DNA from 3 places in the Pseudomonas sp. NPDC086581 genome. Region 1 is predicted to be linked to each of the others. Evidence: predicted binding sites of a transcription regulator. Region 1 holds the regulator's gene; each other region holds the start of a gene.

What was found. Region 1 encodes FliA, which starts transcription of late flagellar genes. Its sites were predicted from a motif close to CTAAAGTTTNNNNNNNNNNNGCCGNTAA; they were not measured.
Region 2: a site for FliA is predicted at 8,194-8,221, ahead of ACIPK7_RS25795 (methyl-accepting chemotaxis protein). Genes of this name have one in related genera too.
Region 3: a site for FliA is predicted at 3,731-3,758, ahead of ACIPK7_RS17550 (methyl-accepting chemotaxis protein). Genes of this name have one in related genera too.

What each region holds. Positions count from the first base shown of each region.
Region 1 is NZ_JBIVBR010000003.1:161,594-172,094, forward strand. It holds gene ACIPK7_RS08285 (ParA family protein) at 1-562, opposite strand, end outside; gene motD (flagellar motor protein MotD) at 612-1,493, opposite strand; gene ACIPK7_RS08295 (flagellar motor protein) at 1,510-2,250, opposite strand; gene ACIPK7_RS08300 (chemotaxis response regulator protein-glutamate methylesterase) at 2,250-3,368, opposite strand; gene ACIPK7_RS08305 (chemotaxis protein CheW) at 3,446-5,665, opposite strand; gene ACIPK7_RS08310 (protein phosphatase CheZ) at 5,697-6,479, opposite strand; gene ACIPK7_RS08315 (chemotaxis response regulator CheY) at 6,498-6,872, opposite strand; gene fliA (RNA polymerase sigma factor FliA) at 7,070-7,819, opposite strand; gene fleN (flagellar synthesis regulator FleN) at 7,816-8,643, opposite strand; gene flhF (flagellar biosynthesis protein FlhF) at 8,808-10,118, opposite strand; gene flhA (flagellar biosynthesis protein FlhA) at 10,134-10,501, opposite strand, start outside.
Region 2 is NZ_JBIVBR010000015.1:44,869-55,369, reverse strand. It holds gene gabP (GABA permease) at 1-551, opposite strand, end outside; gene ACIPK7_RS25825 (MFS transporter) at 795-2,138, opposite strand; gene ACIPK7_RS25820 (LysR family transcriptional regulator) at 2,369-3,304, shown strand; gene ACIPK7_RS25815 (ParA family protein) at 3,443-4,210, shown strand; gene ACIPK7_RS25810 (universal stress protein) at 4,215-5,024, opposite strand; gene ACIPK7_RS25805 (YiiD C-terminal domain-containing protein) at 5,102-5,545, opposite strand; gene trxC (thioredoxin TrxC) at 5,641-6,075, opposite strand; gene ACIPK7_RS25795 (methyl-accepting chemotaxis protein) at 6,187-7,971, opposite strand; gene ACIPK7_RS25790 (bifunctional O-acetylhomoserine aminocarboxypropyltransferase/cysteine synthase) at 8,297-9,574, opposite strand; gene selO (protein adenylyltransferase SelO) at 9,697-10,501, opposite strand, start outside.
Region 3 is NZ_JBIVBR010000008.1:175,105-185,605, forward strand. It holds gene ACIPK7_RS17540 (alpha/beta fold hydrolase) at 1-638, shown strand, start outside; gene cprA (cationic peptide resistance protein CprA) at 728-1,900, shown strand; gene ACIPK7_RS17550 (methyl-accepting chemotaxis protein) at 2,120-3,685, opposite strand; gene acnA (aconitate hydratase AcnA) at 3,881-6,613, opposite strand; gene rlmM (23S rRNA (cytidine(2498)-2'-O)-methyltransferase RlmM) at 6,973-8,040, shown strand; gene ACIPK7_RS17565 (MaoC family dehydratase) at 8,141-9,019, shown strand; gene ACIPK7_RS17570 (alpha/beta fold hydrolase) at 9,139-10,501, opposite strand, start outside.

The sequences.
Region 1 (10,501 bases):
GGGTCGGCACGATGGTGAACGGCAGCGCCTGCTTGCGCGAGCGGTTGACCATCTTCAACGTGTTGACCATGCGCTCCAGGCCCTTGAGGGCGAGGAATTCGGTCTGCACCGGGATCACCAGGTGCTGGCTGGCCGCCATGGCGTTGACCATCAGCACGCCCAGCAGCGGCGGGCTGTCGATGATCGCGTAGTCGAATTCGTTCCACAGCTGCGCCAGGCTCTTGGCAATCACCAGGCCCAGGCCGTTCTGCCCGGGCGACTGGCGCTCCAGGGTGGCCAGCGCGGTGCTCGACGGCAGCAGGCGGATGTTCTCGTGGCTGGTGGGCAGCAGCAGCGATTCGGGCAGCCCCTCGGGCACGTTGCCCTGGTGCAGGAACAGGTCGAACACGCTGTGCTCCAGGGTGTCCGGGTCATGGCCGAAGTAGCTGGTCATCGAGCCGTGGGGGTCCAGGTCGACGATCAGCACGCGCTTGCCGGCGTCCGCCAACAAGCCTGCCAATGCGATCGAGGATGTGGTCTTGCCGACGCCACCTTTCTGGTTGGCTACCGCCCAGACTTTCATAGTGCTGGCTCCCCGCGTGCACAGGTTCGGATCAGGGTCATCATGTCGTTCAGTCCCCTGCCGATGACGAAGAATTGACGGCGCCACTGCCGGGCGCCTCGCTGGCAATCACTGGTGCAGATTGCGTGCCAGCATGCCGCAACGCCGGGTCCGGCTGCGCCTTGCCGCTGCCCACCCCGCTGATGCTGCGGCGCACCTCCAGGTTCCGGGAGATCACCAGCACCACCCGGCGGTTGCGTGCGCGGCCATCTGCCGTGGCATTGTCCGCCACTGGCTGGAATTCACCATAGCCCACCGCCGCCAGCCGACCGGCGTCAAGGCCATCCTGGGCAAGCATGCGGACGATGCTGGCGGCACGGGCTGCGGACAGTTCCCAGTTGGTCGGGTACTGCGAATTATGGATCGGCACGTTGTCGGTGAAACCTTCGACGTGCACCGGGTTGCGGTAAGGCGCCAGAATCCTGGCGACCTTCTCGATGATCGCGAAGGCGGCGTCATTGGGAATCGCATCGCCACTGGGGAACAGCAGGCTGGAATTGAGAGTGATCTCGATCCAGAACTCGTTGCCGCGTACCGACAGCTGGTTGGTGGAGATCAGGTCACCGAAGGCCTGGCGCACGCTGTCGGTGATCTGCTGCAAGGCATCGGGGTTGCTCTGGGCCTGGCCGTCGTCCTGCGGCTCATTGAGCGACTGGTCCGGCTGCTGGGTGCGCGGGCGCTCCTCGCCGACAGGGATCGGACGGATCGAACGGTCCGGCTGGTTGAACACGCCGGTCAAGGTTTCCGAGAGGATCTTGTACTTGCCCTCGTTGATCGAGGAGATCGAGTACATCACCACGAAGAAGGCGAACAGCAGGGTGATGAAGTCCGCGTAGGACACCAGCCAGCGTTCATGATTCTCGTGTTCCTCATGACGTCTGCGGCGAGGCATGCGCATCCCCTCCCCTTCAGCCGACGAAGCCTTGCAGCTTCAGTTCGATGGAGCGGGGATTCTCGCCCTCGGCAATGGACAGCAGACCCTCCATGAGCATTTCGCGGTAGCAGGACTGGCGCAGCACGATGCTTTTCAGCTTGTTGCCGATGGGCAGCAGCAGCAGGTTGGCCAGACCCACGCCGTAGATGGTGGCGACGAAGGCGACGGCGATCCCGCTGCCCAGCTGGCTGGGGTCGGCGAGGTTGCCCATCACATGGATCAACCCCATCACCGCGCCGATGATACCGATAGTCGGCGAGTAGCCCCCCATGGCCTCGAAGACCTTGGCGGCCGCCAGATCGCGGCTTTCCTGGTTGAACAGATCGACTTCGAGGATGCTGCGGATGGCTTCGGGCTCGGTGCCGTCCACCAGCAGTTGCAGGCCCTTGCGCGCATAGGTATCGCGCTCGGCGTCGGCGACGGTTTCCAGGCCCAGCAGGCCTTCCTTGCGCGCCGTCATGCTCCAACCGACCACATGGTTGATGCCGCCAACCAGGTCCACCTTCGGCGGCAGGACCATCCAGCGCAGCATGGTCAGGGCGCGCTTGAGCACCGCGACCGGAGTCTGCAGCAGTGCGGCGGCCAGGGTGCCGCCCACCACGATCAGTGCCGCCGGGCCGTTGGCCAGGGCACCGACGTGCCCGCCCTCGAGGAAGTTGCCACCGATGATGGCAACCAGCGCGAGGATCAGGCCGACCAGGCTGAGGACATCCATCAGCCGCAGGCCTCGGTCAGGTGGCGGCCGATGTCGTCCAGGCTGTACACCGCGTCGGCCAGGCCGGCCTTGGCGATGGCCATGGGCATGCCGTAGATCACGCAGCTGGCTTCGTCCTGCGCCCACACCTGGGCGCCGCCCTGCTTGAGCATCCGCGCGCCTTCACGGCCGTCGGCGCCCATGCCGGTGAGGACCACCGCCAGGACCTTGTCGCCATAGGCCTTGGACGCGGAACCGAAGGTCACGTCGACGCAGGGCTTGTAGTTGAGGCGCTCGTCACCGGGCAGGATGCGGATCGCGCCGCGCGCATCGACCATCATCTGCTTGCCGCCGGGGGCCAGCAGGGCCACGCCGGGACGCAGGAGGTCGCCATCCTCGGCTTCCTTGACGGTGATCTTGCACAGCTTGTCCAGGCGCTCGGCGAAGGCCTTGGTGAAGGCCGCCGGCATGTGCTGGATCAGCACCAGGGGCGCGGGGAAGTTGGCAGGCAGCTGGGTCAGGACCCGCTGCAGCGCCACCGGCCCACCGGTCGAAGTGCCGATGGCTACCAGCCGGTAGGGCTTACGCTTTGGGGCGGCGGAGGTCGCCGCAGCCGGAGCGGCCGGCGCATGGCTGCCGCCCGACGAAGCGGAAGCAGTCGGGCGCTCCGTGCCGGCAGCGGGAGTCGAAACCGGCGCGGCCGGGCTCGACGAATACGAAGAGTACGCGGCGAAGCGGCGGTTGCTCTTGGCGATGGTGTGGACCTTCTCGCACAGCAGCTGGCGGACCTTGTCCGGGTTGCGCGAGATGTCCTCGAAATTCTTCGGCAGGTAATCGACGGCGCCTGCGTCCAGCGCATCCAGGGTCACCCGCGCGCCCTCGTGGGTCAGCGAGGAGAACATCAGGACCGGCGTCGGGCAGCGCTGCATGATGGTCCGCACGGCGGTGATGCCGTCCATCAGCGGCATCTCGTAGTCCATGGTGATCACGTCGGGCTTGAGCGCCAGCGCCTGATCGATTGCCTCGCGGCCGTTGGTCGCCGTGCCGACCACCTGGATCTGCGGGTCAGCCGAAAGAATCTCCGAGACGCGGCGGCGGAAGAACCCCGAATCGTCCACCACCAGGACTTTGACAGCCATAGACACTCCTGAAAAAAACTTCTTCCATCACAAGGGCGAGCGCAGCCGGTTTTATTGACTGCGCCCGCCCCCGGCGGTCAGATACGACGGGCGTAGCGCTTGAGCATGCTCGGCACGTCGAGGATCAGCGCGATGCGCCCGTCCCCGGTAATCGTCGCCCCCGCCATGCCCGGCGTGCCCTGCAGCATCTTGCCCAGCGGCTTGATCACCACCTCTTCCTGGCCCACCAGCTGGTCGACCACGAAGCCGATGCGCTGGGTGCCCACGGAGAGGATCACCACGTGCCCCTCGCCCGGCTCGTCATACTGCGCGCCCGGCACCAGCCAGCGCTTGAGGTAGAACAACGGCAGGGCCTTGTCGCGGACGATCACCACTTCCTGCCCATCGACCACGTTGGTGTTCGACAGGTCGAGGTGGAATATCTCGTTGACGTTGACCAGCGGGAAGGCGAAGGCCTGGTTGCCCAGCATCACCATCAGGGTCGGCATGATCGCCAGGGTCAGCGGGACCTTGATGACGATCTTCGAGCCCTGGCCCTTGGTCGAGTAGATGTTGATGATGCCGTTGAGCTGGGAAATCTTGGTCTTCACCACGTCCATGCCGACGCCGCGGCCGGACACGTCGGAAATCTCGGTTTTGGTCGAGAAGCCCGGCGCGAAGATCAGGTTGTAGCAGTCGGACTCGGACAGGCGATCGGCCGCGTCCTTGTCCAGCAGGCCCTTCTCCACGGCCTTGGCGCGCAGGATGTCCGGGTCCATGCCTTTGCCGTCGTCGGAGATCGACAGCAGGATGTGGTCGCCTTCCTGCTCGGCGGACAGCACCACCTTGCCCGAACGCGACTTGCCGGCGGCCTCGCGCTCGTCGGGGCCCTCGATGCCGTGGTCCACCGCGTTGCGTACCAGGTGCACCAGCGGGTCGGCCAGGGCCTCGACCAGGTTCTTATCCAGGTCGGTCTCTTCGCCGATCAGCTCGAGGTTGATCTCTTTCTTGAGGTTGCGCGCCAGATCGCGGACCTGGCGCGGGAAGCGGCCGAAGACTTTCTTGATCGGCTGCATGCGGGTCTTCATGACCGACGACTGCAGGTCGGCGGTGACCACGTCGAGGTTGGAGACGGCCTTGGCCATCGCCTCGTCGCCACTGTTCAGCCCCAGACGCACCAGGCGGTTACGCACCAGCACCAGTTCGCCGACCATGTTCATGATCTCGTCCAGGCGGGCGGTGTCCACGCGCACGGTGGTTTCTGCTTCGTTGGCCGGCTTCTCCGCAGCCGCAGCGGCGGGCTTGGCCGGCGCAGGCTTGGCGGCAGCGGTCGGCGCCGGAGCGGCAGCGGGTTTGGCAGCGGGCACGGCCGTAGCGGGCTTGGCGGCCGCGACCGGCTCTTCCTTAGCACCAGTGAACTGGCCCTTGCCGTGAAGCTCGTCGAGCAGCTTCTCGAATTCGTCGTCGGTGATGTTGTCGTCGCCGCCGGCAGCTGGAGCTTCCTCGGGCTTGGTTTCAGCAACAGCCTCGACGGGAGCAGGGGCTTCTTCCTTCGCTCCAGTGAACTGGCCCTTGCCGTGCAGTTGGTCGAGCAGCGCTTCGAACTCGTCGTCGCTGATCTCGTCGCCAGAACCGGCGGCCGGCGTCTCGGCGACCGGAGCCGGAGCCGCGCTGACGGGCTCCTTGGCAGCAGCGCTGAACTGGCCCTTGCCATGCAACTGGTCGAGCAGTGCTTCGAATTCGTCGTCGGTAATGTCGTCGCCGCCGCTGCCAACCGGCGCGGCAGGCGCCTCGGCCGCAGGCTCGAGGGCATCCATCAGCTGTTCGAACTCGGCGTCGGTGATGTCGCCATAGGCGGCGGTAGCGGCGGGAGCTTCTTCCACGACAGGCTCGGCGACAGCCGCAGCGGGAGCTTCGGCAGGAGCGGCGTGCGGATCAGCCAGGCGCGACAGCGCGGCCAGCAGCTCGGGAGTCGCCGGCGTCGGCTCCTCAGCGTCACGTACCTGCTGGAACATGACGTTGACGGTATCCAGCGCCTGCAGCATCACGTCCATCAGTTCGGCATCCACGCGGCGTTCGCCCTTGCGCAGCATGTCGAACACGTTCTCGGCGATGTGGCAGCACTCCACCAGCGCATTCAGCTGGAGGAAGCCGGCACCACCTTTGACGGTATGGAACCCACGGAAGATTGCGTTGAGCAGGTCCATGTCATCCGGGCGGCTTTCCAGCTCGACCAGTTGTTCGGACAGTAGCTCGAGAATCTCGCCGGCCTCCACCAGGAAGTCCTGGAGGATTTCGTCATCGGCGTCGAAGCTCATTCGGTGCTCCCTCTACAGCGTCAGCGGACGCTTAAAAACCAAGGCTGGACAACAGATCATCGACATCGTCCTGACCGGATACGACGTCCTTTCTTGTATCGGCAGCAATCTGCGGACCTTCACCCTTGGACGATCTTTCTTTTTCCACCGCATCGCGCATGCTCTCGTGGTCATGCTCGATGCCGGCGTAGCGATCGACCTGCCCCGCCATCCAGACAAGCTTCACCAGGTTTGACTCGACCTCGGTCACCAGCTTGGTGACGCGCTTGATCACTTGCCCGGTGAGGTCCTGGAAGTCCTGCGCGAGCAGGATGTCGTTCAGGTGCGCGGAGAGCTTGCGGCTGTCCTGAGCGCTGATGTAGAGGAACTGCTCGACACGCTTGGCCAGGTCACGGAAGGCCTCGGGGCCCAGCTCGCGACGCATGAAACGCGACCAGTCTTCCTGCAGCTCCTTGGCCTGGGTCTCGATGTGCATGACCACCGGGGTGCACTCTTCCACCAGGTCCATGGTCCGATTGGCCGCTTTCTCGGTCATCGTCACCACATAGGACAGGCGATCAGTGGCGTCGGCAATCTGCGAGACTTCCTGGGCGCGCGGAGAGCTGGGGTCGATCTGGAAGTTGACGATGGCGTTGTGCAGCTCGCGGGTGAGCTTGCCGACCTCCTGGTAGAGGCCGCGGTCACGTGCCTGGTTGAGCTCGGAGATCAGCTGCACCGCAGTCTGAACGTCGCCGCGCTCAAGGCACTCGACCAATTCGCGCGCGTGTTTTTTCAGGGTCGACTCGAAGTCACCCGCGGATTCGTTGAAATCCATGACGCCCTCTTGTCAGCTTCAGCTGCCGACCCGCTCGAAAATCTTCTCGATCTTTTCTTTCAACACCTGAGCGGTGAAAGGCTTGACCACATAGCCGTTGACCCCGGCCTGGGCCGCTTCGATGATCTGGTCTCGCTTGGCTTCGGCGGTGACCATCAGTACCGGCAGGTGCTTCAGGCGCTCGTCGGCGCGGACCGCGCGCAGCAGATCGATGCCGGTCATGCCGGGCATGTTCCAGTCGGTGACGAGGAAGTCGAAGTTGCCGCTGTGCAGCATCGGCAGCGCAGTGGTGCCGTCGTCGGCTTCTGCGGTGTTGGTGAACCCCAGATCCCGCAGGAGGTTCTTGATGATGCGCCTCATCGTGGAAAAGTCGTCCACGATGAGAATTTTCATGTTCTTGTCCAAACCTGCCTCCATCGATACCAAACGCGCCCTGGCGGGCGTGCCGTCAATTCATCGAGCGTCGTGCGCTCTTAGCTATGGGCGCGTCAAAGGAACGTCACCCCAAAATTCGTAAGCCTATAACTTGCCTAAGGAAAATCCCTTCAGCACTGCCTCTCAGAAGCAGCCGACGCGAAACTACCCGATGCTCAGCGAGCGCGCCACTCCGCCAGTCGCGACCGCAGGCGCGCGGCGCACTGGCTGTGCAGCTGGCTGACACGGGATTCGCTGACGCCCAGCACTTCGCCGATCTCCTTGAGGTTGAGCTCCTCGTCGTAGTACAGGGCCAGCACCAGTCGCTCGCGCTCGGGCAGCTTGGTGATGGCGTCGGCCAGGGCCGCCTGGAAACGCTCGTCTTCCAGCCCATGGGACGGCTCGTTGTCGTGGTGCGAGGCATCTTCGGCAAAGCCGCCGCCCTGGTCACCGTCCTGCAACATGTCATCGAAGCTGTACAGACGGCTGCCCTGGGTGTCGCTGAGGATGCCGTAATAATCTTCGAGGCTCATATTGAGTTCGGCAGCAACCTCCTGATCTTTAGCGTCTCGTCCGGTGCGCGCTTCGACAGCGCGGATCGCGTCGCTGACCATGCGGGTGTTGCGGTGGACCGAACGCGGGGCCCAGTCGCCCTTGCGCACCTCGTCGAGCATGGCGCCGCGGATGCGGATGCCGGCGTAGGTTTCGAAGCTCGCGCCCTTGCCCTGGTCGTATTTCTTCGCCGCCTCCAGCAGGCCGATCATGCCGGCCTGCATCAGGTCCTCCACCTGCACGCTGGCCGGCAGGCGGCCGAGCAGGTGGTAGGCAATGCGCTTCACCAGCGGGGCGTGTTTCTGGATCAGCAGTTCCTGGGAGTTGTGCGCCTGTGCCTTGCTGTACATACGCGCTCCGGAGGCCGCGGTCATACGGCCGAACCCGTGGGATGTTGCACCAGGCGCTCGACGAAGAACTCCAGGTGCCCTCTTGGGTTGGCCGGCAGCGGCCAGCTGTCGACCTTCTGCGCCACCGCACGGAAGGCCAGGGAAGCCTTGCTGCGCGGGAACGCCTCATACACCGAACGCTGCTTCTGCACGGCCTTGCGCACCGACTCGTCGTAGGGAATGGCGCCGACGTACTGCAGCGCCACGTCGAGGAAACGGTCGGTGACCTTGGTCAGCTTGGCGAACAGGTTGCGGCCTTCCTGGGGGCTGTGGGCCATGTTCGCCAGCACGCGGAAACGGGTCATGCCGTAGTCGCGGTTGAGCAGCTTGATCAAAGCGTAGGCATCGGTGATCGACGTGGGTTCATCACAAACGACCAGCAGCACTTCCTGGGCGGCACGGACGAAGCTCACCACCGAGTCGCCGATGCCGGCGGCGGTGTCCACCACCAGCACGTCGATGTTGTCGCTGATGTCGCTGAACGCCTGGATCAGACCGGCGTGCTGCATCGGCGTGAGGTGCACCATGCTCTGGGTGCCTGAGGCCGCCGGGACGATGCGAATGCCGCCAGGCCCCTGGAGAATCACGTCACGCAGGTCGCATTCACCTTCGATGACGTCGGCCAGTGTGCGCTTGGGCGACAGTCCCAGCAGCACGTCGACGTTGGCCAGGCCCAGGTCGGCGTCCAGCAGCATGACGCGGCGGCCGAGATCGGCCAGCGCCAGCGACAGGTTCACCGACACGTTGGTCTTGCCCACGCCACCCTTGCCGCCGGTGACTGCGATTACCTGAACGGGATGCATACCCATATCAATACCTTGTCTCGTCGTTCGACCGTCACGCTTCTGGCGTTTCGGCTAATCCGGCTGCAGTGCTCTACCGCCTCCGGCGCTCGCGGATCGTCTTGCAGAGCATCCGCATCGCTTGGGCGGCTCAACCGGCCACCCCACGCCCCACCCGGGGCTCACAATCTTCAGCTGGCGCGACGCACCGGCTGTTGGTAAAGGCCGGCGAACATGTCCGCCATGGCATCCTCGCAAGGCTCTTCGGGCGACTGCAGGCTCACTGCGCGGCTGACCAGCTGGTGCGCGCGTGCCACATGCAGGTCGTCCGGGATCTTCGGCCCGTCAGCCAGATAGGCTACCGGTAGATGCTGGCTGATAGCCAGAGCCAGAGCTTCGCCGAGGCTTCCCGCTTCGTCCAGCTTGGTCAGGATGCACCCGGCCAGCCCACAGGAACGATAGTTCTGCCAAGCGGATTTGAGCACCTGGCTCTGGCTGGTCGCGGCCAGCACGAGGTAGTTCTTCACGTTCAGGCTCAGCGACGACAGCGCTTCGAGCTGCATGCGCAGCGCCGGATCGTTGGCGGGCAGGCCTGCGGTATCGATCAGCACCAGGCGCTTGCGCGCCAGCGGCGCCATGGCCTGGATCAGGGACTGGCCCGGATCGACCAGGGTCACCGGCACGTTGAGGATGCGGCCCAGGGTCTTGATCTGTTCCTGCGCACCGATGCGGAAGCTGTCCATGGACACCAGGGCGATGCTCTGCGCGCCGTACTTCAATACGTAGCGGGCCGCCAGTTTGGCCAGGGTGGTGGTCTTGCCCATGCCGGCCGGACCGACCAGAGCGACTACGCCGCCCTGCTCCAGCAGGTCGATTTCCGGGGTATTGATCGAGCGCGCCAGGTGCGCCAGCAGCATGCGCCAGGCCTGCTTCGGGTCAGCGATGGACGCCACGCGCTCCAGCAGGTTGCGCGACAGGTCAGCCGGCAACCCCATGCGCTGCAGGCGACGCCACAGGCCGGCTTGTTTCGGACGTTGGTTCTGCAGCTGGTTCCAGGCGATGGAGCCCAACTGCACTTCGATCAGTTCACGCAGGCCGTTGAGCTCGAAGCGCATGGCTTCCAGCGCCTGCTGGCCGGCAGCGGCCGGCGCCGGGGCGACCGGTGCGTCCATGGCGGCGGCCAGAGTCTCGACGGCGCTGCGGCGCGGCTTCTCGGTGCCGTACATTTGACGGTCGCCGCGCACGCTATCGCTGGCGCGGCTCGGAGCCGACAGGTCAGCCTTGGCCTGGGCGATCTTCGCCTGGGTCTTGCGCAGCTCGGCTTCCAGCGCCGGGTTCGGCTTGCTGGCTGCCACCGGTGCCTGGTAATCCAGCGCCGCGGTCAGCTCTACGCCGCCGGCGACACGGCGATTGCCGATGATCGAAGCGTCCGGGCCCAGCTCGTCACGGACCAGTTTCATGGCCTGACGCATATCAGCGGCGAAGAAGCGTTTTACCTGCATGGTCTGGGACCTCGGTCAATTCTGCCCAACAGTGGCGACAATCGTGACTTGTTTGTTGTCGGGGATTTCCTGGTAAGCCAGCACATTCATGGTGGGAACCGCCATCCGGGCGAATCGCGACATCATCGCGCGGATGGGACCTGCCACCAGCAGAATCGCCGGCTTGCCGAGCATCTCCTGACGCTGCGCCGCTTCAACCATCGAGCGTTGCAGCTTTTCGGCCATTCCGGGCTCCAGCAACATGCCGTCTTCGGAGCCTTGTCCGGCCTTCTGAAGACTATTGAGCAATATCTGTTCCAACCTGGGTTCCAGAGTGATCACAGGCAGCTCCGGCTCTAGTCCCACAATGGTTTGCACGATTGCACGGGACAGTGCCACACGAA
Region 2 (10,501 bases), on a different contig from region 1:
CCGGAGACTTCGCTGTTGGGCGAGAAGCCGAAGATGGCCGCACAGCCCAGCACCAGGAAAGCGATGATCGAAACGACCTTGATCAGCGCCAGCCAGAACTCGAACTCACCGTAGTTCTTCACGCTGAACAGGTTGGTCACGGTTAGCGCCGAGGTGATCAGGAAGGCCAGTACCCAGATCGGGGCGCCGGGGAACCAGGCATGGATGATGGCCGCGGCGGCGTTGGCTTCCAGCGGAATAACCAGGACCCAGAACCACCAGTACAGCCAGCCGATGGTGAAGCCGGCCCAGTGACCGATGGCGCGGTCGGCGTAGGTGGAGAAGGAGCCGCTGTCCGGCTGCGCGACGGCCATTTCGGCCAGCATGCGCATCACCAGGACCACCAGCAGGCCGGCGACCAGATAGGAAATCATGACGGCCGGGCCGGCTTCGGCGATGGCGTGGCCGGAGCCTACGAACAGGCCTGCGCCGATGGCGCCGGCGATCGAAAGCATCGTGACGTGACGATTTTGCAGGCCCTGGGAGAGCCCGGAGGTTGGGGTGCTGCTCATGCTTTACCTACAACTACGGAGGGAATTGCGTACTGCGGGAGTCGAGGTCCGTTTCAGGATTCCAACAAGTCGTTCGACATTGTGAACGCAAGGATCGCGCCACACTTTGTTACGACTTAAGTCGTAGGTTGGGAATTTATCCTACAACGCCCGCCTGGCAGGCGTTGTCGGATATGAGATTAATGTCTTTGCACGACAGTTCCATGTCGTTTTCAGGCATGCACGATGTCGTGTGTGTAGAAACTACCCAGCTTTGTTGAGTCCAGGAAGGTCGCACGGTAACACTGGCAGGCGTGCCAGGTGCAGGGCCACCAGCAGGCCGATGCCCAGCAGGCTGGCGATGAACAGGCCCACGCCGTTCCAACCGTACTGGTGCCAGAACAGCCCGCCAGCGGTGCCGGCGACGCTGGAGCCGACGTAGTAGCTGAACAGGTACAGAGAGGAGGCCTGGCCTTTGGCTTTCAGAGCGCGGCGGCCGATCCAGCTGCTGGCCACCGAATGCGCGCCGAAGAAGCCGAAGGTGAAGATCAGCAGACCGACCAGGACCACGGCCAGCGGTTGCAGCAGGGTGATCAGCACGCCGCCGAGCATCAGCGCGATCATCGCCCAGAGCACCTTGCGCCGGCCCAGCTTGTCGGCCAGCGAACCGACCCACGCCGAGCTGTAGATGCCCGAGAGGTAGACCAGCGAGAGCACGCCGACGATGGCCTGGCTCAGGTGATAAGGCTCAGCCAGCAGGCGATAGCCGATGTAGTTGAACAGGGTGACGAAGGCACCCATCAGCAGGAAGGCTTCGAGAAACAGCCAGGGCAGGCCGGCATCGCGGAAGTGCCCGGTGAAGCCCTCGATGAGCCGGCGCGGCTTGAGCGGTGCCGGGCGGAAGTTCTTCGATTCGGGAAGGATGCGCCAGAACAGCAGGGCCGCGGCCAGGGCGAGCACGCCCAGGGTGGCTAGCGCCACGTGCCAGTTCACGTAGTCCACCAGCACACCGCTGATCAGCCGTCCGCTCATGCCGCCAATGGCGTTGCCCCCGATGTACAGCCCCATGGACAGCCCGATGTGCTGCGGGTGGATTTCCTCCGACAGGTAGGTCATGCCCACCGCCGCCAGGCCGCTGAGGGAAAGGCCGAGTAGCGCGCGCATGGCCAGTACGCCGTGCCAGGTCGGCATCAGCGAGCTGCCGATGGTGAACAGCGCCGCGAAGATCAGCGAGGCGACCATGATCGATTTGCGACCGATGGCGTCGGAGATCGGGCCGGTGACCAGCAGGCCGAAGGCCATGGTGATGGTGGAGATCGACAGCACCAGGCTGCTCTGCGCGGCGGTCAGGCTGAACGCCTTGGACAACACCGGCATCATCGGCTGCACACAGTAGAGCAGGGCGAAGGTGGCGAAGCCGCCGGAGAACAACGCAAGCGATGTGCGCATGAATTCCGGGGTGCCTTTCTCGATGTAGGTTTCGATCTCTTCGACGGCGCGCACCACGTCGTCGTTGGCTTCACGCGCGCTTTCGCGCAGGTCAGGCAGCACCTCTACCGGATCGTTGGCGGCGGACGGCTCTTGGATGACAGCCGGTTCGGCCGCCATGGAATGTTCTTCCCGCAAAGCCCGCAGGGCAGGTTGACTCACGACACACCTCAGGTTGGTAAAAGCAGGAGGGCCTGGAATGGCGGCAAAGGCCCGCGCGGCCAGGCAGAGAGCAGGTTGGTAGTCGTTATTGGGCTTGTGTGGAAAGGATAAGGAGCGGGATTTATTATTTCCAATATATTAATCGACACGTTTGAGTCGTTTTACGAATCATTGATGGCGGGGGCCGGATGGAGCTGCGACACCTGCGTTATTTCATCGCCGTGGCGGAAGAATTGCACTTCGGCCGCGCCGCCGAGCAGCTGGGAATTTCCCAGCCGCCCCTCAGCCAGCAGATCCAGGCGTTGGAGGAAGAGATCGGCGCGCGCTTGCTGGAGCGAACCAACCGCCGTGTGGCGCTCACCGAGGCCGGCAAGCTGTTTCTCGACGAAGCGCGGCAGGTGCTGCAGCAGGTGGATCGCGCCGTCTTGCTGGCGCGGCGTGCGCATCAGGGCGAGATCGGCGAGCTGAAGGTCGGCTTCACCGCCTCGGCGCCGTTCACCTCCAGCATTCCGCGCGCCATCCTGGCGTTCCGCCAGGCCTACCCGGATGTGCATCTGGACCTGCAGGAGCTGAGCAGCGGCCAGGCAGTGCAGGCGCTGCTGGAAGAGCGCGTGCAGGTCGGCCTGATCCGCCCGATCCCGCTGCCGGAAACCCTCGAAGCCGTGGAGCTGTTCAGCGAGCCGCTGGTGGCAGTGCTGCGTGCCGATCACCCGCTGGCGCAGGCCAGCCAGGAGGGTCTGGAGTTCGCCTTGCTGGCGGACGAGCCGTTCGTGTTCTTCCCGCGCAGCTATGGCACGGGCCTCTACAGTCAGCTGATGGCGCTGTCGCGGCAGGCCGGCTTCAGCCCTCGCATCGCCCAGGAAGCGGGCGAGGCGATGACCATCATCGGCCTGGTGGCCGCAGGGCTCGGCGTCTCGATGCTACCGGCGTCGTTCCGTCGGACGCGGGTGGATGGCGTGGTCTATCGCACCCTGAGCGATCCGGGCGCGACCAGTTCGGTGTGGTTGGTGCGACGGCGCAACGAGACGTCGCGCCTGGCGCAGTCGTTCTTCGACCTGGTGACCCAGGAAGTGACAGCCCTCCACAGCGGACCAGGCGCCGTCGGTCTCGAGATCAGGCGCTGAAACCTTGGTTGGCCACTGTTGGGACGCTGGTATGAATGGTCAGGAGCCGCCGAGCGGTCGTGTGGCGAAGGGTGCTCGCCCTTGTCATGGGCTTTGCATAGAATCCCGAAGTCTTGAATGGTTCTGGAGGGATGGCTCATGCGGCGCGTGGTGTTCAATCAGAAGGGCGGGGTCGGCAAGTCCAGCATCGCCTGCAACCTGGCGGCAGTGAGCGCAGCGGAGGGCTATCGCACCTTGCTGGTGGACCTGGATGCCCAGGCCAACTCCACGCACTACCTCACCGGCCTGACCGGCGAGGACCTGCCGGTGGGCATCGCCGACTTCTTCAAGCAGACGCTGTCTTCCGGGCCTTTCAGTCGCAAGGGCAAGGTCGATATCTACGAGACGCCCTTCGACAACCTGCACATCGTCACCGCCAGCCCGGAGCTGGCGGACCTGCAGCCCAAGCTCGAGCAGAAGCACAAGATCAATAAGCTGCGCAAACTGCTGGACGAGCTGTCCGAAGACTACGATCGCATCTACCTGGATACCCCGCCGGCGCTGAACTTCTATACGGTTTCTGCGCTAATCGCCGCTGATCGCTGCCTGATCCCCTTTGATTGCGACAGTTTCTCCCGTCAGGCGCTTTACGGCCTGCTGCAGGAGATCGAAGAGCTGAAGGAAGACCACAACGAAGAGCTGGAAGTCGAAGGCATCGTGGTCAACCAGTTCCAGCCGCGCGCGACCCTGCCGCAGCAACTGCTGGATGAGCTGGTGGAAGAGGAACTGCCGGTGCTGCCGGTGTACCTGATGAGCTCGGTGAAGATGCGCGAGTCGCACCAGGCCTGCACCCCGCTGATCTTCCTCGAGCCGCGGCACAAACTGACCCAGCAGTTCGTCGAACTGCACAGCCTGCTGGAAGCCTGAACGCTTACTGGCTGATCAGCACATCGCAGGGCGGCCGGCGCAGGAAATAGCGCGTCGAGCTGCCCAGCATGGCCTGCTCGATGGCGCCGCGGCTGCGGCTGCCGAGCACCAGCAGGTCCGGCGTCCATTCCCGTAATGCCGTTTCCAGCGCCTGCTGGGGCGTGCCCTGCTGCACTGCGCAAAGCAATTGCGGTCCGGCGGCCGGCACCTGCGTGCGCTCATCCTGCAGCGCCTGGCGTAGCAGTTCGCGCTGGGTGTCGAGGTGGCTGTCGACGCGCCCGGCCCTCTTGCCTGGCTGGTAGGCATTGAGCGCCAGCAGCTCGGCGTCGGGCGCGAGCAGTCGGTAACCGGCGCGCCAGGCCTGGCAGGCGCAGTGCGACAGGTCCAGGCCGGCAAGAGCCTTCGCGTAAGGTTTGGCCGATTCGTCCACGGCCAGCAGGATCGGCGCGCGGCAATGTCGGGCGATGCGCTCCAGGGTGGTGCCATCGAAGCGCTCCAGCAACTGCTGATGGTGCGCACCGATCACCAGCAGGTCGGCGTTCAGTTCCTGCACTGCCTGGGTGACCGTATTCGCCGCGCGGCCCTGGCGGATCACCAACTGGTAGTCGGTGATGTCACTGGCGCGGGCCGCATCGCGCAGCGCCACTTCGGCGGCTTCGCGCACCGTGGTCATCATGCGGTCGGGAAAGAATTCCTCGATGACGTGCAGCAGCGTGACGCTGGCACCGTGCTGGCGGGCCAGCTGGGCGGCGCGGCGCACGGCGATATCCGCCTCGACGCTGAGGTCGTGGGCGACGAGCAGGTTCCTGTACATGGTGGGCTCCCTCTGTGGCGCCTCCACTGTCGCGCCACGTAGGAAATTTCACCTTGATGCAGGGCAATGGCCCGGATTCAGCGGCTGCGCAGCTGATAGATGGCGTGGCTTTCGGCGACGACGTTGCCGTCTTCGTCCTTCAGTTGCAGGTCGAGGACGAATTCGGCCTTGCCGAGGTTCGTGGCTTCCTCGCCGATACGCTGGATGTCCTCTTCGCTGAGCCGCGCCTCGACCGTCACGTCGCTCGCTGCAGGGCGCAGGAAACGCAGGCCGGCTTCCTTGACGATGGGATAGAAGTGCCGGGCGTCGAAGCTGGTCAGCATCAGCACGCCGCCGGGCAGTTCGGCCACGGTAAACAGTGCGCCGGCGTACATGTTGCGCAGGTGGTTTTCGTTGCCCTTGAGCGGCATGCGCAGGCGCACGAGGCCCGGTTCCAGCACCTCGGCCTTTAGGCCGGTGCGCTTGACGAAGGCGATGTGCTCTTCGGTGAGTTGACGGATGAATTCCAGGTTATGACGCATGGGCGCGCTCCGATTCGCCAGCGGGGTGTGCACCCAAGCCTAGCCACACCACGCGGCCTGGCAATGACCGCGTGGATTGACCGAAACGCTCGCCTTCAGATGCCCTGGCGGGATAGCCAGTCGAGCAGTTGCGGCAGCGGCATCGCACCGCTCTGGCGCGCCACTTCCTGGCCATTGCGCAGCAGGATCAGGCTCGGGATCGAGCGGATGCCCAGACGCGTGGAGAGGTTCGGGTTGGCGTCGCTGTCCAGCTTGGCCAGACGCACCTTGCCCGACAGCCGCGCGGCGGCCTGCTCGAACACCGGCGCAAAGCCCTTGCACGGCCCGCACCAGTCGGCCCAGACGTCCACCAGCAACGGCAAGTCGCCCTTGGCCTGGGCGGAGAAGCCGGCCTCGTCAAGGTCGAACGGCGTATCCAGCACGATCGGTGACTGGCAGCGCCCGCAACTGGGCGAATCGTTCACCCGCGTGGCGGGCACGCGGTTCAGGCCGTTGCAGTTGGGGCAGGGGATGATCAGGGAATCGGACATGGCGGGGCTCCAGAGGCTATGAAGCAAAGATGGAGTCTCGGAGGTCCGATCTCAACGGCACCTTGAATGCTTTTCCGAAGATGGGCCGACTTGGATGTCGGCCCATGTGCATCACACGCGGAAGTGACTGACCAGTGTCTGCAGTTGCCCACCCAGGCGGGCAAGCTCGACGCTGGACGCGGCGACTTCTTCGTTGGCCGAGGCGGTCTGCTCGGAGACGTCGCGGACGTTGACCACGCTGCGGCTGATTTCCTCGGCCACTGCGCTCTGTTCCTCGGCGGCGGTGGCGATCTGCTGGTTCATCGCCTGGATGTTGGAAACGGTACGGGTGATCTCGCCGAGGGACTCACCGGCCTGGCGGCTCAGGGCGACGCTGCTGGCGGTGAGTTCGCGGCTGCCGAGCATGACGCTGGAGACCTGGCGGGTGCCGCTCTGCAGACCGGCGACCAGTGCTTCGATCTCTTCGGTGGACTGCTGGGTGCGCTGGGCCAGGCCGCGCACTTCGTCGGCGACCACGGCGAAGCCGCGCCCGGCCTCGCCCGCGCGGGCGGCTTCGATGGCAGCGTTAAGGGCCAGCAGGTTGGTCTGCTCGGCCACTGACTTGATCACGTCCATGACCTTGCCGATCTTCTCGCTTTCCTGTTCGAGGCGCTGCATGGCCTCGGCGGAGCGTTCCACTTCCTCGGCCAGGCGCTCGATCTGTTCCACGGCCTTGTTCACCACGCGGTCGCCGTCCTGGGCCTGGTGGTCGGCGGCGGAGGCGGCCTGGGAGGCTTGCTCGGCGTTGCGCGCGACTTCCTGCACGGTGGCGGACATCTCGTGCATGGCGGTGGCGACCTGGTCGGTCTCGACCTTCTGGGTGTTGGCGCCGGCGCTGGTCTGCTCGGTGACGGCGGAGAGTTCTTCTGCAGCGCTGGCAATCTGGGTGACGCCGTCGCGAATGCCGCCGATCAGCTCGCGCAGGCTCTGGCTCATGCGCTGCATGCTCTGCTGCAGGCGGCCGAGTTCGTCGCGGCGGCTGACCTGGATGGTCTGTGACAGGTCGCCGGCGGCTATGCGGTCGACCACAGCCATGGTGTCGTGCAGCGGGCGGGTGATCTGGCGGGTGATGATCAGCGCAGCGATGCTGCCCAGTACCAGCGCGAGCAGGGTCACGAGGGTTTGCAGGCTGCGGGCCTTGGCGCTTTCGACGTCGCGGCGATCGAGCTGCAGCTGGTAGAGATTTTCGCTGATCTTGACGATGTCCTGGCCCTGGGCGGTCATTTCCTTGCGCGCCTGGACGATCGCGGCCATGTTCTGGCGCAGGGTCTGCACGGCGTCGCGGTAGGTGCGCAGGGCGCTGCCGAGCTGCTGGATGTACTGCGCTTCGGCGACGCCGAGCACGTTTTCCAGGGCCGGCAGGCCGGCGATGCTTTCGTCGAGGCCGCGAGTCACGCCGTCGCCGTTGCTGGTGAGTGCGGTGGCAAGATAGTCGCGCACGTCGTAGCGGGCTTGCAGCAGGTCCTCGCGGGTGCCGGTGATGGCCTGGAAGCGGGTGGCGCGCTCTTCGTCGGCCGGGGCCTTGAGGATGTCCTGCTGGATCTGAGCGGTCAGCTCGTTGGCGCGGGCGGCGTTGTCCTGCAGGATGCGGCGGGTGATGCCGGCGCTCTGGTAGCCGGCGCGCATGGCGGCCAGGGATTTCTCGTAGTCACCGATGATGCCGCCGAGCTGATCGAGCATGCGCACGTTCTCGGGGCTGACGAAGGACGCGCGCAGTTTCTGCTGCTGCGCCTTGAAGTCGGCCAGGGTGCTCATGACGTTGGCGGCTTCCTGCTCGGCGCCGTCGGCGATCATGTACTGCAGGCGAGTGATGCGCAGCTTGGTGAGGCGCGAGTTCAGTTCGGTGATGTCGCTCATCCAGTTGCTGCGGTCGATCAGCGAGCCCAGGCCGACCCAGCTGACGATGGCGAGGATGGCGGTGAAGGCGAGGACCAGGCCGAAGCCCAGGGCCAACTTGAGATTCACGCTCAGGTTGGAAATCCAGCTGTTCATTGACGATCTCCAGGAAAGGTTGTGTGAAGTCAGGCCGTTCGGAGATTGTTCTTGTTGGGGGCCAGGCGGGAGTACCGCGCTCAGTCGCTATCGGCAGCGTTCGGCAGAACCGTATGGTCGAGGCGAAAAAAAACGCCGACCTGCTGCGCAGCAGGTCGGCGGTTCGGTTGAAGCGAGCGGGAAGCGGGTGTCAGGCTCCGGCGGCGTCCAGCGCCTGAGCCAGATCGGCGAGGATGTCGTCGATGTGCTCGATGCCGATGGACAGACGCACCATGTCGCGCGGCACGCCGGCCTTCTCCAGTTCTTCGTCGTTGAGCTGGCGGTGTGTGGTGGAGGCCGGGTGGCAGGCCAGGGACTTGGCGTCGCCAATGTTCACCAGGCGCACCACCAGGTTCAGCGCATCGATGAAGCGCGCGCCGGCTTCCTGCCCGCCCTTGATGCCGAACGAGAGGATCGACGCGGGCTTGCCGCCCATGTAGCGCAGCGCCAGTTCCTGCTCGGGGTGATCGGCGAGGCCGGCGTATTTCACCCAGCTGACTTGCGGGTGGTCCTGCAGGTATTGCGCGACTTTTACCGCGTTCTCGCAGTGGCGCTCCATGCGCAGGGCGAGGGTTTCCAGGCCTTGCAGGATGAGGAAGGCGTTGAACGGTGAGAGCGCGGCGCCGGTGTTGCGCAGCGGCACGACACGGCAGCGGCCGATGAAGGCGGCGGGGCCGAAGGCTTCGGTGTAGGTGACGCCGTGGTAGGACGGATCCGGCGTGTTGAGCAGCGGGAAGCGCGCCTTGTTGTCGGCCCAGGGGAATTTGCCGGAGTCGACGACGATGCCGCCGATGCTGGTGCCGTGGCCACCGATGTACTTGGTCAGCGAGTGCACGACGATGTCCGCGCCGTGCTCGAACGGGCGGCAGAGGATCGGCGTGGCGACGGTGTTGTCGACGATCAGCGGCACGCCGTGGCGGTGCGCGGCATCGGCCAGGGCCTGGAGATCGACGATGTTGCCCGCCGGGTTGCCGATGGATTCGCAGAACACCGCCTTGGTGCGTTCGTCGATCAGCGCCTCGAGGGCGGCGATGTCATCGTGCGGCGCGAAGCGGGTCTGGATGCCGAAGCGCGGCAGGGTGTGGGCGAACAGGTTGTAGGTGCCGCCGTAGAGCTTGGCCACCGAGACGATGTTGTCGCCGGCTTCGGCGACGGTCTCGATGGCGTAGGTGATGGCGGCCATGCCGGAAGCCACCGCCAGCGCGGCGACGCCGCCTTCAAGTGCGGCCACGCGCTCCTCCAGCACCGCGTTGGTGGGGTTCATGATGCGCGTGTAGATGTTGCCGGCGACCTTCAGGTCGAACAGGTCGGCACCGTGCTGGGTGTCGTCGAAGGCGTAGGAGCTGGTCTGGTAAATCGGCACGGCCACGGCCTTGGTGGTCGGGTCGGGGCTGTAGCCAGCGTGGATGGCCAGGGTTTCCGGTTTCATTGTTCGAGCGTCCTTGTGGCAGAAAGCCCCGAGGATGCTGGCGGCGCCCGGCCCCGGTCAATGACCGGGAGCAATGCTGGCCGGGCGCCGCTAGATCGCTTTTCGCTGAGCTTATAACCGCCTCAGGACGAGCAGCTGATCTCCAGGTGACGGCCCCAGTCCGGCGGGCGCCGAGTGAAGACCTCGGCGTCTGGCTGCTCGTCGAAGGGTTTGCCGAGCACTTCGTGCAGGCGGCGCACCAGGCTGAAGTCGCCTTGCTCGGCGGCGCTGATGGCTTCCTGGGCAAGGTAGTTGCGCAGCACGTAGAGCGGGTTGACCGCGTGCATGCGGGCGCGGCGCTCGTCCTGGCTGCCGCCTTCGCGTTCTGCGCGGGCCTGGTAGTCGGCGGCCCAGGCGTCGAAACCGGCGAGGTCGACGAAGTCTTCCCGCACCACGGCCAGCGCCTGCTCCGGTGCCTGTTCGCCAAGGCGGCGGAAGAACAACGAGTAGTCCACCGCGCCTTTCTGCATGGTCTGCAGCAGGCGCTGCACCAGCTCCAGGTCGCCCTCTTCGGCAGTGGTGAGGCCGAGGCGGCGGCGCATCAGGTCCAGGTAGCTGGCCTGGTAGAGCGGCAGGAACAGGTCCAGCGTGGCGCGCAGGTCGTCCACTTCGACGAAGGGCGTCAGCGCCTGGCCGAGGGCGGCGAGGTTCCAGTGGGCGATGGGCACCTGGTTGCTGAAGGAGTAGCGGCCGGTGTCGTCGGAGTGGTTGCAGATGTGGTTGGCGTCGAAGTCATCGAGGAAGGCGTAGGGGCCGTAGTCGAAGGTGATGCCCAGGATCGACATGTTGTCGGTGTTCATCACCCCGTGGCAGAAGCCGTAGGTCTGCCAGTAGGCAATCATCTCGGCGTTGCGCTCGACCACTTCGCGGAAGAATGCGAGGTAGGGC
Region 3 (10,501 bases), on a different contig from region 1:
CGGGCGCCTGCGGTCCTTTGTCGCTGCTCCGGAACCCGGCACGTGGCGAGCTGTCGGCGACGCTGGTTCTGGCGCACGGAGCGGGTGCGCCGATGGACAGTCCGTTCATGGACGACATCGCTGCGCGCCTGGCCGAAAGGGGTATCTCAGTGGTGCGCTTCGAGTTCCCCTATATGGCTATGCGCCGACAGGACGGAAAGCGCCGCCCGCCGAACCCGCAGAAGCAGTTGCTCGAGTGCTGGCGGCAGGTTTACGCGCAGGTCCGCGCTGAGGTATCGGGCCAGCTGGTCATCGGCGGAAAGTCCATGGGCGGGCGGATAGCCAGCCTGCTGGCGGACGAGTTGGGCGCCGACGCGCTGGTCTGTCTCGGCTACCCGTTCTATGCCGCCGGCAAGCCTGAGAAGCCGCGCGTTGCCCATCTCGCTGAGCTGAAGACGCCGACGCTGATCGTGCAGGGCGAGCGTGATGCGCTGGGAGATCGCCCCACGGTCGAGAGCTACTCGCTGTCGCCAGCGATCCAATTGCAGTGGCTGGCCGCCGCCGACCACGACCTCAAGCCGCTCAAGGCCTCCGGGCTGACCCACGAGCAACATCTGGAAAGCACAGCCGCCAGGATCGAAGCTTTTCTATTGCGCTAATCGGTCCTTAATGCAGGCGTTCCTATCCTCGCCAGCGTCGGCTCCCCGGAGTCGACGCCCCGCTTCCAGAGGACAGGCTGAACGCTGCCATGAACCCCGATTACGCTGAACGCATTGCCACCCAATCCTTCCGATACGCCCCCGGCGCCGCGCACAGCCTGTTGCTGACTGGCGCGACCGGCTTTCTCGGCGGCTCCGTTGCTGCCCACCTGATCGCGGACGGCCACGGTCCAGCGTTGCTGTTTCTCGTCCGAGCAGAAACTTCGGAGCAGGGCCTGGAGCGGTTGCGTGACAACCTGCGCCTGCATTGCGTGCCGGAGACTGCGCTGAAGGGCCTTCAAGAGGACCAGATTCTCTGCGGCGACCTGCTGGACACTGCGTGGATGCAGGACGAGCGCGCCCGCCTGATGCGCGTGGAGCAGGTGATCAACTGCGCGGCGGTGGCTTCGTTCTCGAAGAACCCGAGCATCTGGCCGGTAAACGTCGAGGGCACCTTCGCGTTTGCCCGCCTGCTCAGCCAGTCGCGCAACCTCAAGCGCTTCCTTCACGTGGGCACGGCCATGTGCTGCGGACCGCAGCGCGAGTCGCCGGTGCGCGAGTCCTGGGACTTCCCCGACACTGAAGAGCAACTGGTGGACTACACCGCCTCCAAGGCCGAGATCGAGCGACGCATGCGCGAAGAGCTGCCGTCGTTGCCGCTGGTGGTCGCGCGCCCCTCCATCGTGGTTGGGCACCGCGAACTGGGCTGCCGTGCGTCAGGGAGCATTTTCTGGGTGTTCCGCATGGGCTTCGCCTTGGAGAGCTTCACCTGCGACCTGGATGAGCAGATCGACGTGATCCCGGTGGACTACTGCGCCGAAGCGCTGGTGGCTCTGGCGCTCAAGCCGACGCTGAGCCACAGTCTCTATCACATCTCCGCCGGCCACGGTTCGGCGTGCACCTTTGGCGAGATTGATCGCGCCTATGCCGACGCGCGTGGCGAGCAACCCGTGGGGGCTCGCTACCGCAAGGTCAGCAGCGAGGATCTGCGCGAACTGGCCGGCAGCTTCGAGAGCCGCATCGGCAAGGCCAACCCGCGCCTGGTGCTGCGGGCGTTACGCCTTTACAGCGGCTTCGCCGACCTCAACTACCTGTTCGATAACCAGCGTCTGCTGGATGAAGGCATTGCCGCACCACCGCGCTTCACCGACTACGTGGACGTGTGCGTGCATTCCTCGCGGGATGTCAGCATCCCGGCTCAGATGCAGTGGGATTTCAAGTGACTCGCTAGAACGCTGCGTTCCTTGACCTTGTAGGAGCGAGCCTGCTCGCGAACGAACGGGCCGGCAGTTCCGGTGGGGAGGGGATCGCGAGCAAGCTCGCTCCTACAGCTAGTCTCTGGATCAGAGCGTAGGGCGCATAACCCGGAACGGGTTATCCGCCGCAATGGCGGATAACGCCTGGGGCGTTATTCGCCCTACGGTCCTAGGTGAGCTTTGGCCCTAGCGGTTGAAGCGCTCCACCAGCGAGTACTGCCTTTGCGCGGTCTGTGTCAGCTCTTCGCTGAGCAGGGCGGTGCGCTGCGCCTCGCCGGAAGTCTGGTCGGCGAGATTGGCGATGGTGCTGATGTTGCGATTGATCTCCTCGGCGACGGCGCTCTGTTCCTCCGCCGCGGCGGCGATCTGGGTGGCCATTTCGGTGATGTTGGCCACCGCATCGCTGATCCCCACCAGCGCGTTGTCCGCCTGCAGCACGCGCTCCACGCCTTCGTCGGCCTGGCGGCGGCCGGAGTCCATGGCGCGCACCGCCTCGGTGGCGGTGTTCTGCAGGTTGGCGATGAGCTGGTGAATCTGCCCGGTGGACTCGGCAGTGCGCTGGGCCAGGGAGCGGACTTCATCGGCGACCACGGCGAAACCGCGGCCCATCTCGCCGGCACGGGCGGCTTCGATGGCGGCGTTGAGCGCCAGCAGGTTGGTCTGGTCGGCGATGCCCTTGATCACGTCCACCACGCCACCGATCTGCTCGCTGTCGCGGGCCAGTTGGCTGACGGCTTCACCGGTTTCGCCCACGGAGCTGGAAAGACGCTGCATGGCCTCGCGCGTCTCGGCGGCGATCTGCCGGCCTTCGGTGGTCAGGTTGTTGGCCTGGCGAGTGGCATCGGCGGTGCGCTGCACGTTGTCGGCCACTTCCTGAGTGGTGGCGGCCATCTGGTTGACGGCGGTGGCCACCTGCTCGGTTTCCTGGCGCTGGCGGTCCAGCCCGGCGGAACTGTGGTGGGCCAGGGAATCCGCTTCGCGGGCCTGCTCGGTGAGGGTTTCGGCGGTGTCCTGCAGACGGGTCAGGCAGGTCTTCAGCCTTGCTTCCTGGCTGAGGATCGACATTTCCAGGCGTGCCTGGGCGCCGCGGCTGTCGGTGTACATCTGTGCGATCAGCGGGTCGGAGGTAGTCTGCTCGGCCAGGCGCAGCAGGCGCTTCAGCCCGCGTTGCTGCCAGCCCAGGCCGGCGAGGCCCAGCGGGATCGAGAGCAGGGCGGCCAGCAGGAAACCCCAGTGAGAGTTCAGCCAGGCGCCGATGAGGAAGCCGATCTGGCCGATCAGGATGAACGGGAGCCAGTCCAGCAGCACCGGCAACCAGCGGTCGCGGGAGGGAATGGCCGACTTGCCGGCGTTGATCCGCGCGTACAGCGCTTCGGCGCGGCGCACCTGCTCCGCAGTGGGCTTCACCCGCACCGATTCGTAGCCGACGATCTCGTTGTGCTCGTACATCGGCGTGACGTAGGCGCTGACCCAGTAATGGTCGCCGTTCTTGCAGCGGTTCTTGACGATACCCATCCACGGGCGGCCTTTCTTCAGGGTCGTCCACATGTGCGCGAATACCGCCGGCGGCACGTCCGGATGGCGCACCAGGTTGTGCGCCGCGCCCACCAGATCCTCGCGGGAGAAGCCGCTGATGGCGGTGAAGGCATCGTTGACGTAACTGATGACACCGCGGGCGTTGGTGGTGGAGATCAGCCGCTGTTCGGCGGGGAAGGAGCGTTCACGCTGGGTGATCGGCTGGTTGTTGCGCATCAGGCTGGGATCTCGGAGTAAGGCGAATTGGCACGTCTGTCCAGCTTATCGGCCGCTGGATCGAAAATTTGATGGCAATCACAAAAAAATGTCAGAAGAGTGACGCCGAGGGAATGACGATAGCGTATCGCCACTGGTCACGGAAATGAAACGAAAGAAGGAGGGCGGCGGCCCGTTGCAGGCCGCCGCACCGCTTTAGATCAGGCTGCGCAGCACGTAGTGGAGGATGCCGCCGGCCTTGAAGTACTCGACTTCGTTCTGGGTATCGATGCGGCAGAGCGCCTCGAAGCTGTCCTGGCTGCCGTCCTCGCGCTTCACCGCGACCTTGAGGTTCATGTGCGGCTTCAGCTCGCCCGACAGGCCGCTGATGCTCAGCACTTCCTTGCCGGTCAGCTTCAGCGCCTTGCGGTCCTGGCCGTCCTTGAACTGCAGTGGCAGCACGCCCATGCCCACCAGGTTGGAGCGGTGTATACGCTCGAAACTCTCGGCGATCACGGCTTTCACCCCCAGCAGGTTGGTGCCCTTGGCTGCCCAGTCGCGGGAAGAACCGGTGCCGTATTCCTTGCCGGCGACTATCACCAGCGGCGTGCCGTCCTTCTGGTAACGCATGGCGGCGTCGTAGATTGCGAGCTTGTCGCCAGTGGGTACGTAGAGGGTATTGCCGCCTTCCTCGCCGCCGAGCATTTCGTTCTTGATGCGGATGTTGGCGAAGGTGCCGCGCATCATCACCTCATGATTCCCGCGGCGCGAGCCGTAGGAGTTGAAGTCGGCGTACGCCACGCCGTGCTCGCTGAGGTAACGGCCCGCGGGGCTGTCCTTCTTGATGTTGCCGGCGGGGGAAATGTGGTCGGTGGTTACCGAGTCGCCCAGTACCGCGAGGATGTTGGCGCCCTGGATATCCTCGACTTTCGGCGGCGCCTCGGCGATGTGCTCGAAGAACGGCGGATGCTGGATGTAGGTGGAATCGTCCTGCCAGGTGTAGGTCTTGGCGTCCGGCACCTGGATCGCGCGCCATTTCTCATCGCCATGGAAGACTTCTGCGTACTCCTTGTGGAACATTTCCGTGCCCACTTTCTGTACGGCGTCGGCGATTTCCTGCTGGGTCGGCCAGATGTCCTTCAGATAGACCGGCTTGCCGTCCTTGCCGGTGCCCAGCGGGTCCCTGGTCAGGTCGGTGCGCACGGTGCCGGCCAGGGCGTAGGCGACCACCAGCGGCGGCGAGGCCAGCCAGTTGGTCTTCACCAGCGGATGCACGCGGCCTTCGAAGTTGCGGTTGCCGGACAGCACCGAGGCGACGGTCAGGTCGGCCTGCTGAATGGCCTTCTCGATGGGCTCCAGCAGCGGGCCGGAGTTGCCGATGCAGGTGGTGCAGCCGTAGCCCACCAGGTCAAAGCCCAACTCGTCCAGATAACGGGTCAGGCCGGCGGCCTGGAAGTACTCGGTGACCACCTTGGAGCCGGGCGCCAGCGAGCTCTTCACCCAGGGTTTGCGTTGCAGACCTTTCTCCAGTGCCTTCTTCGCCAGCAGGCCGGCGGCCATCATCACGCTGGGGTTGGACGTGTTGGTGCAGGAGGTGATGGCGGCGATCACCACGGCGCCGTTCTTCAGCCGGTGGGTCTGGCCTTCGTAGTGATAGTCGGCTTCCCCGGTGGACTCCGCCGAGCCGACGGCGGCACCACCACCGCCCTCGCTGAGCAGGCGGCCTTCCTCGGTGGGAGCGGGTTTGATCTGCAGGCCGAGGAAGTCATCGAAGGCCTGGCTGACATGGCCGAGGGCGACGCGGTCCTGCGGGCGCTTGGGCCCGGCGAGGCTGGCTTCGACGTCGCCCATGTCCAGTTGCAGGGTGTCGGTGAATACCGGCTCATGGCCTTTCTCGCGCCACAGACCCTGGGCCTTGCTGTATGCCTCCACCAGCTTGACGGCGTCATCCGGGCGGCCGGACAGGCGCAGGTAGCCCAGGGTGATCTCGTCCACTGGGAAGAAGCCGCAGGTGGCGCCGTATTCCGGTGCCATGTTGGCGATGGTGGCGCGGTCGGCCAGCGGCAGGTCGGCGAGGCCATCGCCATAGAACTCGACGAATTTTCCGACGACGCCTTTCTTGCGCAGCATCTGGGTGACAGTCAGCACCAGGTCGGTGGCGGTGATGCCTTCCTTCAGCTTGCCGGTCAGCTTGAAGCCGATCACCTCGGGGATCAGCATCGACACCGGCTGGCCAAGCATGGCCGCTTCCGCCTCGATGCCACCCACGCCCCAGCCGAGCACGCCGAGGCCATTGATCATGGTGGTATGTGAGTCGGTGCCGACCAGGGTGTCGGGGAAGGCGTAGGTGCGGCCGTCCTCATCCTTGGTCCAGACCGTGCGCCCCAGGTACTCCAGGTTGACCTGGTGACAGATGCCGGTGCCCGGCGGCACCACCCGGAAGTTGTCGAAGGCGTTCTGCCCCCAGCGCAGGAAGGCGTAGCGCTCGCCGTTGCGCTCCATCTCGATCTCGACGTTCTGGGCGAAGGCGGACTGGCTGGCGAACTTGTCCACCATCACCGAGTGGTCGATGACCAGGTCGACGGGCGACAGCGGGTTGATCTTCTGCGGGTCGCCTCCGGCCTTGGCCATGGCGTCGCGCATGGCGGCGAGGTCGACCACCGCCGGTACGCCGGTGAAGTCCTGCATCAGCACGCGGGCGGGGCGGTACTGGATCTCGCGCTCGGAGCTGCGGGTCTTCAGCCAGCCGGCCAGGGCTTTGAGGTCGTCGCCGGTGACGGTGTTGTCGTCCTCCCAGCGCAACAGGTTTTCCAGCAGGACTTTCAGGGACATGGGCAGCTTGCCCAGATCCCCCAGACTCTTCGCCGCTTCAGGCAGGCTGTAGTAGTGATAGGTCTTGCCGGCGACCTCAAGGGTGCGCAGGCTGTTCAGGCTATCCACTGCGGGCATGACATTCTCCTCAGGCTTGGATTCTGCTCGTGATCGGCGGCGCGGCCGAATCAACGGCGCACAGGCGATACTTGGCGAAGGAGGGCGCTAACGTCCTGATCCATCGCAGGCCTGGTCCATTCAGACAGGCTGCGGTCGGTGGCATCTTCGCCAGGCAGGGCAATCATCGGGTAGTCTTCTGGCGGGCTGAGCCAGACCACTCAAGCTAGACCGCCCGAAGGGGTATTGCCATCTGTTCTGGACCCCAGGTTCCCCAGTGGGGTTCAGATCAAGTGAATATGGTCGTGGGAAGTTTCCTGCGAATCTGCATGAAACCTGTGCGGGCAGCCTCTATAGTGCGCGGCCAAGGAGACACCCCGATGAATACCCTCTTACTGCATTGCCGTCCAGGCTTCGAGAACGAGGTCTGTGCCGAGCTGTCCGAGCACGCCGCGCGCCTGGACATCCCCGGCTACGCCCGAGCCAAGCCGTCTTCCGCCTACGCCGAGTTCATCTGCATGGACGCCGATGGCGCTGGCCGCCTGATGCGCCAGTTGCGTTTCCCTGAGCTGATCTTCCCGCGCCAGTGGGCGCGTGGGAATGGCTTCACCGCGCTGCCGGAAACGGACCGCATCGGTGCGATCCTCGAGGCCCTGGCCGACTTTCCGGCATGCGGCAGCCTCTGGCTGGAGGTGTTCGATACCAACGACGGCAAGGAGCTATCGACCTTCTGCCGCAAGTTCGAGAAGCCCCTGCGCGCCGCCTTGGTGAAATCCGGCAAGTTGGTGGAAGACCCCAGCCTGCCGCGCCTGCTGCTGACCTTCCGCTCCGGCCGCGAGGCCTTCATCGGCCTGGCCGAGGCGCGCAACTGCGCCATGTGGCCCATGGGTATCCCGCGCCTGAAATTTCCCCGCGAGGCTCCCAGCCGCTCGACGCTGAAGCTGGAAGAGGCCTGGCACCACTTCATTCCGCGCGCCGACTGGGACCGCCGCCTGGCGCCGGACATGCTCGCCGTGGACCTGGGCGCATCGCCCGGCGGCTGGACCTGGCAGCTGGTGAACCGGGAGATGCGCGTGGTCGCCGTGGACAACGGGCCGATGGCGGAGAACCTGATGTACTCCGGGCTGGTCGAGCACCAGCGCGTTGACGGTTACGCCTTCCGTCCGCGCCAGCGCATGGACTGGATGGTCTGCGACATCGTCGAGAAGCCCGCGCGCACTGGGGCGATGATCGAAACCTGGATCGGCGAGGGGTTGTGCCGCGAGGCCATTGTCAACCTCAAGTTGCCGATGAAGCAGCGCTACGCCGAGGTGCGGCGTATCCTCGACCGCCTGGAGGAGTCCTTCCGCGAGCGCGGGCTGAAGGTGCAGATCGGCTGCAAGCAGCTCTACCATGACCGCGAGGAAGTGACCTGCCACCTGCGCCGACTCGAGAAGGGCGAGCGCTAGCGACGCGGAACTACCCGGTCACGCCACCCGACCTTCGGTGACTTGCCGAGCCGCCCGGCATTGCCCATGCTGTGCGGCGCGAGATCTTCCGGAGACCTTCGTGAAGCGAAAGTTGCCCTCCCTTCTGGGCAGTTACAGCCGCATGCTGCTGCCACGCCGTGGCCTCGGCCAGGGCGAGCGTGTGCCCTACCTGGCGATGGACAGCCGCACCCTGAAATTCGACCTGCGCCACCTGCGCGCGTACCGCCAGCACTTCGGCCTCGACCCGACGCTGGGCGTGCCGTTGCTCTATCCGCAGGTCATCAGCCTGCCGCTGCACCTGCGCCTGCTCAGCCGCTCGCGCATGCCGCTGTCGGTGGTCGGGCTGATCCACCTGCGCAGCCATATCCAGCGCTACCGCATGCTCGACGAGAACGAGCCGCTGCAGTTCGACTGCCGCATCCTCACCAGTCGCCGCAGCGAGCTGGGCCTGGAGGTGGACGTGGTCACCGAGGCCTGGCACCACGACATGCTCTACTGGCAGTCGATCACCACCTACCTGCGCCGGGGTGATTTCCTCGATGACGGGAGCCAGCCCGATCCACTGCCCGAGCGCGCCCAGTGGCAGACCCTGGAAGCGCCGGTGCATGCGGGCGTGCAGTGGCGCGTGCCGAAGATTGTCGGTTGGCGCTACGCCGGGCTGAGCGGCGACTTCAACCCGCTGCACCTGTCACGGCTGATGGCCTCGCACTATGGCTTCGGCAAACCCTTCGCCCACGGCATGTGGGGCCTGGCGCGCAGCCTGACCGGCCGTCGCCTGGCCGAGAACGTGCGCCTGGATGCGCACTTCAAGGCGCCGCTGCCGCTGGGTAGCCAGGTGAAGCAGGTCTACCGTCGCCTGGGCAAGAAGGAGCAGTGGGCGCTGCTGCCCGCCGAGGGCGATGGCCAGCCGATGCTGCTGGCGCAGCTGGACGAGGCGCCGGACGGGCCGTTGCGTTAGGCGCTTAGCTTGGACGAATTATTGCGGCTTGGTTCGCGAGCAAGCTCGCTCCTACAGGTTCGCATCGGTGCACGCTTTTCGTAGGAGCGAGCTTGCTCGCGAACAGCATGGCAGAGCAGTCAACGACTCGTGGCGACGCGCGGTTGCAGCGGTACAAGGCCGGGCAGTTGCACTTCACCTTGCAATTCCACGGGGGCAATCCGCCAGGAACTGTTGAACAGGTACTGGTCGCTGAACCCGCTTACCAGTAATCCAATTTCATCCCCCGGCACGAGGCTGGCGCTGACGGCGTTCAACCGTGTGCTGCCCTGGTTCGCGAGCGGTTTCACCTGTTCGTCCAGGCGTCGGGTGCTGCCATCGGCGCTGCGGATCGCCAGGGCGGCGAAGAGCTGCGCTTCGGGGCGCTCCGTCAGCGGCTGGTTCAGGCGTACTTCGGCGCTGCCGAGCAGGGCGCTGTGTTCGCTGACGCGCTGCAAGGGGATGAACCGGGAAGGTTGCAGCAGACCGCTCACCGCCGGGCGGATGGCGGTGCCCGGCAATGCGAAGGTGGGGCCGGGAGCCGGCAGGTCGTCCAGCGCCACGCCCTGGTCGAGATCGAGGCTGATGCACAGGTCCGGCACGCCGTCGGCGGCGCCGGGGCGCTTACGCAGCTTTTCTTCGTACCAGGCGACGATGCCGGTATAGAGGTTGATCGCCCGCGAGCCGCAATGGATCACCGGCTCGTTGTTGAACGGTGGCAACCCGCTCCAGGCCTGCAGCGGCGGCGGCAGGATGTGCCCGCCCTGCATGCCCAGCAGGCGTACGTCCGCGGGGCCCTGTTTCAGGCATTGTCGGATCTGCAGGCCTTGGTCCAGCGGGAACAGTGTGTCGCGCAGGCCCTGGATCAGCAGGGCGTCGGCGTGGGGCAGACGACCGGCCGCGCAATAACTGGCGAGGCTGTTGGCATGCAGTTCGGCCTGCACCGGCGCGGCCATGCGTCCGCCGGTGGTGTGCAGGTAATCGGCCTGGACGAACTTGCCCAGGTCGTAGCCGGTGGCCAGCCCCAGGCTCACCAGCACGCCGCCCCAGCCGATCTTCAGCTGGCCGTCCGGCGCCAGGGCGTCGGCCAGGTCGTACCAGGTGGCGATGGGGACGATGGCGTCGATGCGCGGGTCTTCTGCCGAGGCCAGCAGTTGAACGGCGCCGCCGTAGCTTTCGCCGAGCATGCCGACGCGCGGATCGTTCGGGCCGTCCAGAGTCAGCCGGGCCAGATGCGCCGTGGCCCAGTCGATCACCGCGCTGGCGTCCTGCACTTCGAACTGCGGGTTCATCATCTCGATGCGCCCGTCGCTGCCGCCCCAGCCGCGCTGGTCGTAGCTGACCACCCAGAAGCCGGCCTTCCAGGCGCGCAGCGCGGCGCGACCGGACATCATGTTCTTGCCGTAGTAACCGTCCGGTCCGGTCACCCGCCAGCCGCCCCAACCGTGGGTGTGGACGATCAGC